3 regions of the Vreelandella sp. H-I2 genome follow, and region 1 is predicted to be linked to each of the others. Evidence: predicted binding sites of a transcription regulator. Region 1 holds the regulator's gene; each other region holds the start of a gene.
The links. The regulator FNR, encoded in region 1, switches genes on or off when oxygen is low (the NO sensors DNR and NnrR bind a similar motif). The targets are predictions, from matches to a motif close to TTGATNTANATCAA.
Positions count from the first base shown of each region.

Region 2: the regulator FNR is predicted to act here: its motif matches at 2,070-2,083, upstream of ACUVOF_RS09525 (ribonucleoside triphosphate reductase).
Region 3: the regulator FNR is predicted to act here: its motif matches at 2,783-2,796, upstream of frdA (fumarate reductase (quinol) flavoprotein subunit).

Region 1 is NZ_JBRAMC010000002.1:168,032-172,365, reverse strand. It holds gene ACUVOF_RS05365 (sulfite exporter TauE/SafE family protein) at 1-639, shown strand, start outside; gene hemN (oxygen-independent coproporphyrinogen III oxidase) at 728-2,149, shown strand; gene fnr (fumarate/nitrate reduction transcriptional regulator Fnr) at 2,234-2,980, shown strand; gene ttcA (tRNA 2-thiocytidine(32) synthetase TtcA) at 2,973-3,893, opposite strand; gene ACUVOF_RS05345 (DNA polymerase III subunit epsilon) at 4,019-4,334, opposite strand, start outside.
Region 2 is NZ_JBRAMC010000003.1:337,989-342,322, reverse strand. It holds gene ubiU (ubiquinone anaerobic biosynthesis protein UbiU) at 70-1,065, shown strand; gene ACUVOF_RS09530 (U32 family peptidase) at 1,074-2,021, shown strand; gene ACUVOF_RS09525 (ribonucleoside triphosphate reductase) at 2,167-3,909, shown strand; gene nrdD (anaerobic ribonucleoside-triphosphate reductase) at 3,954-4,118, shown strand; gene ACUVOF_RS09515 (anaerobic ribonucleoside-triphosphate reductase activating protein) at 4,183-4,334, shown strand, end outside.
Region 3 is NZ_JBRAMC010000004.1:249,739-254,072, forward strand. It holds gene ACUVOF_RS11940 (fumarate reductase subunit C) at 1-125, opposite strand, end outside; gene ACUVOF_RS11945 (succinate dehydrogenase/fumarate reductase iron-sulfur subunit) at 139-891, opposite strand; gene frdA (fumarate reductase (quinol) flavoprotein subunit) at 888-2,675, opposite strand; gene ACUVOF_RS11955 (anion permease) at 2,933-4,334, shown strand, end outside.

The DNA.
Region 1 (4,334 bases):
ATGGGCGGCGCTCACTGCATCGGCATGTGTGGCGGCATTATGAGCGCACTCACCTTCGCGGTGCCTCCCAGCATGCGTCATCCGGCACGGTTGGGTGGCCTGCTGCTCAGCTATAACGCCGGTCGTATCACTAGCTATATGAGCGCAGGTGCGCTGGTTGCGCTATTAGGTACACTGTTTTCTCTTTCAGCTACCGCTAGGTTGTTACTCCAGGTTTTTGCCGCGCTGATGCTCATCTTAATGGCGCTGTATATTGCCAACTGGTGGAAGGGGCTGCTCAAAATCGAAGCTGTTGGCCGCCGCCTATGGCGCCTTCTTGAGCCTATAGGGCGGCGTTTAATGCCCGTTGTACACCTTCCCCAAGCCTTCGCGCTGGGGGCAGTGTGGGGCTGGCTACCCTGCGGGCTGGTTTACTCCATGCTGGCCTGGAGTTTAGCGATTTCCGACCCATTGCAAGGGGCACTGCTAATGGGCGCCTTTGGGCTTGGTACATTACCCGCGTTATTAGCGACTGGACTTGCTGCGCGCCAGTTAAGCCATCTCATACGTCACCCAGCAACACGCAGCGTGGCCGCGTTAACCATTATCACCTTTGCGCTTTGGCAGCTTTGGACCCTCACAGTGCATAATCTCCACTAATATGATATGGCTCAACGTTTACTAAGCCTCTGCACGCTAGGCTGGCCTTAATTTTAAAATGCCATCCCTAACGCCGGAGCACACCTTCATGCCCGTTCATGCCTCTGCGGCTTTCTCTACTGCATCAGCCCCTAAGCAGATAGTGTGGGATGAGGCCCTGCTGCGCCGCTACGATACCAGCGGACCGCGCTACACCTCCTATCCAACTGCACTGTCGTTTCATGACCAATTTACCCCTAGTGATTTGACCCAGGCGCTAGAGCGCAGCAATACCAGCAAGCGTTCACTCTCGCTGTATGTGCACATCCCTTTCTGCCGAAAAATCTGCTTCTACTGCGCCTGTAATAAAATCGCCACCAAGAATACCGCTCTGGCTGAACCCTACTTAGCCCGACTCGACCGCGAAATGGTACTGACCGCCCGCCGCTTAGATACCACACGGGCGGTTGAGCAGTTACATTGGGGAGGTGGTACACCGACATTTCTCAGCTTGAATCAGATGGGCGATCTGATTGATCGCCTGGATGCCCGTTTTGGGCTTTCGTCCTCTCACGATCGCGATTATGCGATTGAAATAGATCCTCGCGAAGCGGATGTATTTACCTTAAGGCACCTCCAGTCGTTGGGATTTAACCGCATCAGCCTGGGCGTGCAGGACTTAAGCCCGCTGGTGCAGAAAGCCATTAATCGCATTCAGCCTCGGATACTCACCGAAACGCTGATGGATGAAGCGCATCGATTGGGTTTTAGGTCTTTGAATCTTGATTTGATTTATGGCCTGCCGTTTCAAACTGAAAAGAGCTTTGCTGACACCTTGCGCCAGGTAATTGAGCTGAACCCCGCACGGCTTTCTGTGTTTAATTACGCCCATATGCATGAGCGCTTTCCCCCTCAGCGGCGCATTAATGTCGATGACTTGCCAGGAGGCGAAGAGAAGCTGGCGATTCTTCGTACCACTATTGAAATGCTCACCGCGGCGGGTTATGTGCATATCGGTATGGATCACTTTGCCCGTACTGACGACAGCTTAGCCGTTGCCCAGCGTGAAGGCTCGCTACAGCGTAACTTTCAAGGCTACTCCAGCCACGCCCAGTGTGACTTAATTGGTCTTGGCGTTTCGGCGATTTCTCGCATTGATGATATCTATGCGCAAAATCCTAGTGATCTGACACGCTACGAAGCGTCGCTGGATCAGGGGCAGCTTGCCACGGTGCGTGGCATACGCTTAAGCGATGACGACCTGATCCGGCGGGACGTGATTGAGCGGCTGATGTGCGATATGCGTATTGATTTGGCCACGGTTAGTCAACGCTGGAACATTGATGCTCCGCGCTACTTTGCGCCAGCACTTGAACATCTGCGAAGCGCCGAGCAAGATGGTCTGCTAACGCGAAGCGGCGATCAACTAAGCGCTACCCCCATGGGCCGACTGCTCATTCGCCATATAGCGATGGCGTTTGATGCTCACCTGCCGCAGCAAACGGGCCAAGGCTACTCAAAGATTGTTTAATAATCTTTAAGCAGGCATGCCATAGCGACTATAATAAGTAAGGTTTTTCTAATCGATAAGCGGCACTCACTTAAGGAGCAACGCATGCTGGAATCCATGAGCCCCAGACGCTCGCTACTCCACGAAGCTCGCTGCCAAACCTGCAGTTTGAGTTCACTGTGCTTGCCGCTTGCCCTTGAACTGGACGACATGGGACAGTTCGATGCCATTATTCGCCGCCGTGCGCCGCTGAAAAAAGGCGCGCTACTGTTTCGCCAGGGAGATGCCTTTACCAGTGTTTATGCGGTACGTTCGGGCAGCCTTAAACAAGTCACATCAGAGGGGAACGGCAGCGAGCAACTGACCAATTTCTATCTACCTAGTGAATTGGTCGGGCTGGATGGGATTGATGAAGAGCACTATCCCGGGAGCGTAATCGCCCTGGAAACGACCACGGTTTGCGAAATCCCCTTTGACCGCCTGGATTTACTGTCAGAAGAGCTGCCCGAACTACGTGGCCAGTTGTATCGCAGCATGAGCAAAGAATTACGCGACGACCGGCGCATGATGCGCCTGTTATCACGTAAAACCGCCGACCAGCGGCTGGCAAGCTTTTTGATTACGCTTTCAGATCGTTTTCGTCGGCGGGGTTACTCGCCTTACAGCTTTCGACTTTCAATGCCCAGAGCTGATATCGGCAACTACCTCGGGCTGGCGGTGGAAACGGTCAGCCGCATCTTAAGCCGCCTTCAGCAGCAAAATGTAGTGGCGGTTTCGGGGCGAGAGGTTAATATCCTCGACATGCAGCGTTTGATAACTCTCACCGAAGAAGAACAGCAAACGGTTAGCTGACGTTAAACGCCTGGATTCGCCCGGCCAGTAACTCTGCCTGCTTGGCCTCTAAACCTGCAAAATCGAACAGATTGCGGTCTGCCAGTTGGGAAGGCGCGATATTAGTGACGGCTTTAAACATGCTTTCCAGGCGGCCGGGGAACTTTTTATCCCATTCAGCGAGCATCTCTTTTACCACTTGGCGCTGCATATTAGGCTGGGAACCACAAAGATTGCAGGGAATAATCGGGAATTCCATCAACCGAGAAAACTCGGCAATATCCGCCTCTTTACAATAAGCCAAAGGCCGAATGACGATATTCTTGCCATCATCGGAGAGCAGCTTGGGCGGCATCGCTTTCAGGTTGCCCCCAAAGAACATATTGAGAAACAGCGTTTCAAGAATATCTTCGCGATGGTGACCCAAAGCAATTTTATTGGCGCCTATCTCTTCTGCAAAGCCATACAGCGAGCCGCGCCGCAGGCGTGAACAGAGCGCACAGGTGGTTTTGCCTTCTGGGGTTTTCTCCTTTACAACCGAGTAGGTATCACGTTCGACAATATGATATTCAACGCCCTGCTTATCCAGGTAACTAGGCAGCACGTGCTCGGGAAATCCCGGCTGCTTTTGGTCTAAATTGACCGCCAGCAGTGAAAAGTTGATCGGTGCATTGCGCTGCAAGTTGCGCAAAATCTCCAGCATCGTGTAGCTATCTTTACCACCGGAGAGGCATACCATGACGCGATCGCCTTCATTGATCATTTGGTAATCAATAATCGCATTGCCCACTTCTCGGCGCAGACGCTTTTGCAACTTGTTAAATTCACGCTTCTGCTTGGCGTCAGCCAGCTCTGGCTGGCCTTGCGCCGGAGCAGCGGGGGCGGCTGCTAAAGTATCAAGGTGAGCAGGGTCAAAATGATTGAGAGATTGCATGGTATAGGCACTGCCGAGTGTGAAAGGCGCTAGAGCGGAAAAAGTAGGCGCTATTCTAACAACACTCAGCGCCCGACCCAACTTTCTGTCTCTAAGAATCCTCTGTCTCTAAGTGCCCTCTGTCTCTAAGCGGCCTCAGCCATCGTGCGCTGCAGCCGCATATAGAGTAGTGCGCTGGCTGTCGCCTCGCCTAACACACTCTGCATCCCCAAGGCGGGAACTTTCCAGCACGTCAGCGCCTGAGCAAAGCTGCTGGGCGCGTCAATCTCTGGATGCAAGCGACGCAGTCGGCGTTGATGCAGCTTCGCCACATCGATCTGGGCATTAGGTAGTGAAAAGCCCAACTGCTTACTCAGTAGCGCATTCAATGCGCTAATACGCTGCTCTAATTTCCAGCCGATAATCGGTCGATTGCCAATGAATTCCACTAACGCGCTTAAG
Region 2 (4,334 bases), on a different contig from region 1:
ATCTGAGTCAAAGGTTGGCAAAAATAGATGACTAAAATAGTCAGGTTTTCATTGTTAGGAGCCTCCGCGATGGAGCTTGTTTGTCCTGCCGGGAACCTGCCCGCCCTGAAGCGTGCTATAGATGAAGGTGCCGATGCTGTCTACTTCGGCTTCCAGAACGCCACAAATGCACGCCAGTTTGCCGGATTGAACTTCACCGACAAGCGTGCCCGAGAGGGTATCGACTACGCTCATCAACATGGCAAACGCGTATTTTGTGCCATTAATACTTACCCTCAGCCCGATGGTTGGCACCAGTGGACGCAGGCCGTAGACCAAGCCGCCGAACTGGGCGTGGATGCGCTTATCCTCGCCGATATGGGGCTGCTCGATTACGCCACGCGACACCATCCTGACGTAGCGCGTCACCTTTCGGTACAGGGATCGGCAACCAGCCATGAAGCATTACGCTTCTATCATGAACAATTCGGTATCAAGCGCGCCGTGCTACCTCGCGTGTTATCGATTACCCAGGTGCGCGACCTGGCCAGACAGTCGCCCGTAGAACTAGAAGTTTTCGCCTTTGGTAGCCTGTGCATCATGGCTGAAGGGCGATGCTATCTCTCCTCCTATCTCACCGGCGAGTCACCCAATACGCGGGGCGTCTGTTCACCGGCAGCCCACGTACGCTGGGAAGAGACTCCTCAGGGGTTAGAATCACGTCTTAACGATGTGCTTATCGACCGCTACGCCGAAGGCGAGCGTGCTGGCTATCCTACCCTGTGCAAGGGGCGTTTCGAGGTAGCGGGTGAGACTTATCATGCTATTGAGGAACCCACCAGTCTCAATACGCTGGAGCTATTACCAGAGCTACGTGAACTGGGAATTAGCGCAGTGAAAATCGAAGGCCGCCAGCGCAGCCCTGCCTATGTGTCGAAAGTGGCCGGTATCTGGCGCCAAGCGCTCAATCGCCTTGCGGATGAACCTGCGCGCTTTCAACCCGAATCCGCCTGGATGACCGGTCTTGCCGAGCTTTCAGAAGGTGCCACCACCACATTGGGCGCCTATGAGCGTCGCTGGAAATAGGAGTTTGCATGCCGTCACCTACCCCGCTCTCGCAACCAGCCCTGTTAACTGACCGTCTACAACTTTCGCTCGGTCCCGTACTCTTCTATTGGACGCGGGAACGCTATGCCAGTTTCTACCGTGAAGCGGCCGACTGGCCGGTGGAGGTCGTTACCCTGGGCGAGACAGTCTGCTCCAGGCGTCGCGATATGAAACTGGACGACTGGCTGGGCATTGGTCGCGAGCTTACCCAGGCTGGCAAGCAGGTCATTATTGCCAGCCAGACGCTGATCGAGTCCGAAGCCGACCTGCGCGACTTGCGCAAGCTGTGCGACAACGGCGATTTCATTGTCGAGGCTAACGACCAGAGTGCCCTACAGCGGCTCTCTAATGCCGGGCTGCCATTCATTGCTGGCGCCGCGCTTAACCTCTATAACCCGGCCACCCTAGGCGTCATGGGCCGGGCCGGCATGCAGCGTTGGCAGGCGCCGGTGGAAATGTCGCAGAAAGACTTGGCCCGGCTTATTAACGATAGCCAACAGGCAGGTGTGATCCAGCCCTGTGAAGTATTCGCCTACGGCCATCTCCCCTTGGCCTGGTCATCGCGTTGCTTTACCGCCCGCCGTCACCAAAAACCTAAAGATCGCTGCAAGTTCGTCTGTCAAAAGTATCCAGAAGGCTTGGCGCTGCGCTCACAGGAATCTCGTGATGTTTTTACCCTGAACGGTATTCAGACCCTTTCGAGTGCCTGCCAGGACCTACGCCATGAGCTTGGAAACATGGCGAAGATGGGCGTTTCAGTGGCACGTCTCAGCCCAAGGGCAGAAGGCATGGCCGATGTGGTCAAGGCCTTCGACCAGGCCCGCCACGGCAGGCTACCTACACCCGATCCATTAACGCTGGTGGAAGCTGAAATCTGCGACGGTTATTGGCATGGCCGGCCGGGTATGGATAACACTCGCACGATGGTCGACTGAAGCAATCGCTTAAACGCCACCTCGCCTTATCATTTTTTCCAATCATTTTTGATCTGGATCATATTTTGAAATTCCTGAACGCTTATCCTGAAACACAACATATAGTATTTATTTTTATTGATACGTACATATATAGGTGAATTAGGTGAAAAACTCCTCCAGCGTTCAGGTAGCAAAGCGCCATATTGATGTCGCTTCGACGGTCAACGAGTACCTCCAACGCGCCGACTGGCGTGTTCATGCCAATGCCAACCAGGGCTATTCATTGGGCGGTTTAATTCTCAATGTTTCTGGCAAACTGATCGCCAACTACTGGCTAGATGAGGTTTACCCACACGCCATAGGTGAAGCCCACCGGGAAGGTGACCTGCATATTCATGATCTGGACATGCTGTGCGGCTATTGCGCCGGTTGGTCGCTGCGTACTCTGCTACTTGAGGGTTTCAATGGTGTGCCGGGTCGTGCCGAAAGCCACCCACCCCGACACCTTTCCAGCGCTTTGGGGCAGATGGTCAACTTTCTCGGCACTTTGCAGAACGAGTGGGCCGGAGCGCAAGCCTTCAGCTCTTTCGATACCTATCTGGCACCCTACGTGCGCAAGGACAGCCTATCCTACGCACAGGTCAAGCAGGCGCTCCAAGAGTTTATTTACAATCTTAACGTACCGTCGCGCTGGGGTAGTCAGACACCGTTCACCAACTTGACCTTCGATTGGGTCTGCCCCGACGACTTGCGTCAGCAGGTACCGGTTATCGGCGGCGAGGAACAGCCGTTTAGCTACGGTGAGCTGCAGGTTGAAATGGACTTAATCAACCGCGCCTACTTGGAAATCATGGAGGCTGGCGACCGCCATGGGCGGGTGTTTACGTTCCCTATCCCCACTTATAACATCACCCATGATTTCGACTGGGAAAGCGACAACGCCGAACGGCTTTTTGCCCTGACCGCCAAGTATGGCCTGCCCTACTTTCAGAACTTTCTAAATTCGGACCTGGAACCCCACATGGTGCGTTCCATGTGCTGCCGCCTGCAGCTTGATTTGAGTGAGCTGCTCAAACGCGGGAACGGCTTGTTCGGTAGCGCAGAGCAAACCGGCTCGTTAGGAGTGGTGACGATTAACTGCGCTCGGCTTGGCTACCGCTTCGCAGGTGACCGAGCCGGGCTGTTCAACGAGCTGGATCGCCTGCTGATACTCGGGCGCGATAGCCTCGAGCTCAAGCGCGAGCGTATTCAACAACTGATGGATCAGGGACTGTATCCCTTCACCCAGCGCTATCTGGGCACACTACGCAATCATTTCTCCACCTTGGGTGTGAATGGACTCAACGAAATGGTGCGTAACTTCACTGATGATCACTGCGATATCGCCGCCCCCCAAGGGCTGCAACTGGCGCTTGACCTTCTTGATCACGTCCGGGAGCGGATGCGCGAATTTCAGGAACAGACTGGCCATATGTACAACCTCGAAGCCACACCGGCGGAAGGCACGACGCACCGGTTCGCCAGGGAGGACCAAGCCCGATTTCCGACTATTCTCCAGGCTGGCACACCCAAGGCGCCCTATTACACCAATTCCAGCCAATTGCCCGTGGGCCACACCGATGATCCCTTTGAGGCGCTTAGCCACCAGGATCCCTTACAGACGCGTTATACCGGCGGCACAGTACTGCATCTCTATATGCGCGAAAGGATTACCTCGGCCGCCGCCTGCCGCAAGCTGGTAAAAACGGCACTCTCTCACTTTCGCTTACCTTACCTCACAGTCACACCCACTTTTTCGATCTGCCCGGTACATGGCTACCTAGCCGGTGAACACGAGTTCTGCCCCAAGTGCGATGAAGCACTATGGGCGCAAACGGCGAGCGCAACCGTCGTCGCCACGGCATGAGGCATTTGCCTCAATTTTATCAACTCGTTTTAAGGAACACACGAATGCAAACCACTCGATACACTAGTTTGCCTACTGAACAGCGCCAGCGCTGCGAAGTCTGGACCCGTGTCATGGGCTATCACCGGCCAGTGAGCCAGTTCAATATCGGCAAGCGTGCCGAACACCGGGAGCGCCGCCATTTTATTGAGGGCGCTGCCGCTCGGTAGCTAACCCTTTCTTTCTCTCACGACGACTGGGTGCCGGCGACAGGCACCCAGTAGGATAATCACGATGTCTCTTATAACGATCCTCGACGATGCCAGCGCTGAGACCAGCTCGGTTAGGCTGCCGGTCGCCGGTCTTGTCCCCATGACGACCCTGGACTACCCTGGCCATCTGGCGTGCGTGGTCTTTCTGCAAGGGTGCCCACTGCGGTGTGGCTA
Region 3 (4,334 bases), on a different contig from region 1:
CAGAGCGTGAAGAAAACCAGCGGCAATACTGTGGCTTCGCGCAGCATGTAGAGTTTAAAAAAGCGGTGCTTGAGCCACCAGTTGCGTTTCAGTGGCGGCAGGCGTTGCGATGATAGTTTATCCACGACTTCTCCTCCCTTAACCTTTAAACAGCGCAATAAGCGTGTGTTTGGCCGCCTCGACCTTACCCTGATTCACCGCAGCGGCCGGGTCGACGTGCTTGGGGCACACCTTGGAGCAAAAGCCCACAAAGGTGCAGCTCCACACCCCTTCGTGGCGATTGAGCTCCGCCATGCGCTGCTTCTTGCCGTGGTCGCGGCTATCCAGGTTGTAACGGTGGGCCAGCGTTAGGGCCGCCGGGCCAAGGAACTCAGGATTAAGTCCAAACTGCGGGCAGGCGGAGTAGCAGAGGCCGCAATTAATGCAGTTAGCGAACTGCTTGTAGCGGGCGAGCTGTTCGGGTGACTGCTGATAGGTTTCCGGCGCCTGCGGGTCATACGGCTTTACCGGATTGTCATCGATCAAATAGGGCTTAACCGCGGCCAAGTGCTCAAGGAATATTTCCATATCCACCACCAGATCCCGCTGTACGGGGAAGTGGGATAGCGGCTCGATGCGGATATCACCGTCATAATCACGCAAAAAAGTTTTGCAGCCGAGCTTGGGAATGCCGTTAACCATGACCCCACAGGAGCCACAAATCGCCATGCGGCACGACCAGCGGTAGCTCAGCGTGCTATCGAGCTGCTCTTTGATATGGTTGAGGGCATCCAGTAGCGAGGTACTGTCGTCCACCGGTAACTCGTACTGCTGCCAGAAGGGTTCAGCCGAGCTGTCTGGCAGATAGCGTTTGACGCTAACTTGTTTGGTGCTGATCTGCTGGGTGTTCATACCTTGCCCCCCTTGCCCGCATCGCCATAGGCCCGCTCAGCCGGTGCGGAAAACCGGACATCGACATCCTGCCAGTGCAACTCGGCATTGGCTTCGCCTTGATAGAACACCTGGCTATGTTTGAGGTAATTAACGTCATCGCGTTTCTGCATGCCTTCATCCAAGCGCTGATGAGCACCGCGGGATTCACGACGCTCCAGAGCACTCAGACATGAGGCCTCGGCAATATCCAGGCCATACCCAAATTCGATAAACTCAAGCAGCTCGGTATTGAATATTTTGCTGGTATCGTTAACGCGAACCTTGTCGTAGCGCGCTCGTAGCTGGCGGATGGTATCAAGCGATTCCTGCATGCCCTTTTCAGTGCGATAAATACCGCAGCCGCTCTCCATAGCCTGAACCATGGCGTGCTTGAGTTCTACCCAGTTCTCCCCACTGCCGGTTCCGTCACAGAGGCGCAGTAGCTTGGCTTGCTGACGATCACCCTGAGCTTCCAGCAAGCGCATATCGGCCCACTCGGTTTGCGCCGCGCGTTGACTTGCTTGCTCACCGGCCAAGCGGCCAAACACCAGTAGCTCGGTTAGCGAATTGGAGCCTAGCCGGTTGGCACCGTGAAGCCCCACCGAGGCGCACTCCCCAGCGGCGTATAGCCCGGCAATCGAGGTTTCACACTGTGGGTTGGTTTCAATCCCGCCCATGGTGTAGTGAACCGCCGGGCGAATGGGAATCGGCTCTTTCACCGGGTCGACATTGATATAGGATTTAGCCAGTTCGCAGATAAACGGCAAACGCTCTAAGATATATTTCTCACCCAGGTGACGCAGATCGAGATAGACCACGTCGCTATCGCCATACTTGCCGGTGCGGCCCGCCTGCTGCTCCTGCCAAAAGGCCTGGGAAAGTTTGTCCCTCGGGCCCAGCTCCATATACTTGTTTTCCGGCTTACCCAACGGTGTTTCCGGGCCTAGGCCATAATCCTGCAGATAGCGATAGCCATCTTTATTGAGCAAAATACCCCCTTCGCCCCGGCACGCTTCGGTAATTAAAATACCGGAACCGGGCAGGCCAGTGGGGTGGTATTGCACAAATTCCATATCCCGCAGTGCCACGCCGTGACGGTAGGCCATCGCCATGCCGTCGCCGGTGACAATGCCCGCATTAGTATTGAAGCGGAACAGGCGCCCTGCGCCGCCGGTAGCAAGAATCACCGCTTTAGCGCGCAGCAAGGTCAGTTCACCGGTGGCGATTTGCAGGGCTATCACGCCGATGACAGCCCCTTCATGAACGGCCAAGTCGACTACGAAGTACTCATCAAAACGCTCGATCTCAGGGTATTTCAGCGAAGTTTGAAACAGCGTATGCAGCATATGGAAGCCGGTTTTGTCGGCCGCGAACCAAGTGCGGGCGGTTTTCATACCGCCAAAGCGGCGCACCTGCACTTGACCATCGTCTTTACGGCTCCAGGGGCAGCCCCAGCGCTCCATCTGTACCAGCTCTTGATAAGCGTGGTGGACAAAGTAATCAACGACGCCCTGTTCAACCAGCCAATCCCCGCCTGACACAGTGTCGTCAAAGTGGGCCTGATGGGAGTCCTCGGCACTGGTGACGGCGGCGGCGCCACCTTCGGCGGCCACGGTATGAGAGCGCATGGGGTATACCTTGGAGAGCAGAGCAATACGCTGGGGTGTACCCTGCTCCTTGGCCTGCTCGGCCGCGCCAATGGCAGCGCGTAGACCTGCTCCTCCTCCACCCACAATAACGATATCGAAATCTCGCTGTTGCATAACGCTTCCTTCCGTTAGTCAGGTCGTAATGGCGATACTCTGCGGCGCCTTCTTCTTTTCAAATTACCATACCCCTAGCTGGCCGCGATTATTACTCGAAAGGAGTATTGACTTACATCAAGGAAGTTAAAAATTAAGTTATCGTTGCTTTTACCTTAATGCCGCACCGCTTACTCTTCAGAGCAATTACTGCCAGGCAGATAGCTGCCCACCAAGCGACAAAAGTAAATACGCTAAACACTGAAGAGAGGTACCGCATGACAACCAATGCCCAACCCTCACCGCGATGGAAACTACTAGCGCCGTTAGCAGTCGCTATTATTGTCGCGCTGATCCCCACTCCACCGGGGCTTGCGCCCCATGCGTGGTACTTCTTCGCCATTTTTCTTGGCTGTGTCGTTGGCTTGATTCTCGAACCCTTGCCCGGGGCGGTGGTGGGACTGGTCGGCGTTACGCTGGTGGCCCTGCTTTCGAGGTGGGTGCTGTTCTCTCCGGAGCAACTAGCATCTGACGGCTTTAATGCCGCCAACCAAGCATTCTCATGGGCCGTGTCGGGCTTTACCAACTCCACCGTCTGGCTAATTTTTGGCGCCTTTATGTTTGCCCTGGGTTACGAAAAAACCGGCTTGGGCAGACGGATATCACTCTGGCTGGTCAAGGCAATGGGTAAACGCACTTTAGCCCTGGGCTACGCTGTAATGATTGCCGATGGCATTCTTGCGCCCTTTACGCCTTCTAATACGGCGCGTAGTGCGGGTACCATCTACCCGGTAATTCGTAACCTGCCACCGCTTTACGACTCCCACCCTAATGATCCCAGCATGAAGCGCATGGGCAGTTTTCTTATGTGGACAGCGCTCGCATCTACCTGTGTGACAAGCTCACTATTTTTGACCGCGCTGGCACCCAACCTATTGGCTATCGCACTAACCGAAAGCACCACCGGTATCCGTATCAACTGGGGGCAGTGGTTCATAGCCGTCGTGCCGGTGGGCATTCTGCTGCTTTTACTGGTGCCGCTACTGAGCTATTGGCTATGTGCCCCAGAGGTGAAAGCGGGTAATGAAATTTCCGATTGGGCTGGAAAGGAGCTAACCAAGCTGGGTGCACTGACCCGGAATGAGATAATACTGGTCATGATGGTGGTCACTGCCCTATTGCTGTGGGTTTTTGCGGGCAGTGTTATCTCTGGGTCACTGGTAGGTTTATTGGTTATCTGCGGGATGCTGTTAGTGGGCATCGTGAGTTGGAAGGATATTCTCGATAATCATGCCGCCTGGAATACCTTTGTATGGTTTGCCACCTTGGTAGCGCTAGCAGGTGGACTGAGCCTAGTGGGTTTCGTTAATTGGTTTGGCAATGTGGTCGGCGGGCAGATCAGCCACTTCGACCCGCTGATGGCGATGGTGGCCCTGGTGGCCATCTTCTATCTACTTCACTATTTCTTCGCCAGCGTGACAGCGCACGTTACCGCCCTGCTGCCGGTGATTCTGGCAGCGGCATCGGGGATTGCCGGGTTGGATATGCAGATGTTTGTTCTGCTGCTACTTCCCACGCTGGGCTTTATGGGCATTCTCACCCCCTACGGCACGGGCCCAAGCCCCGTCTACTACGGCAGTGGCTATCTACCCAGCACACTCTTCTGGCGGCTAGGAGCAA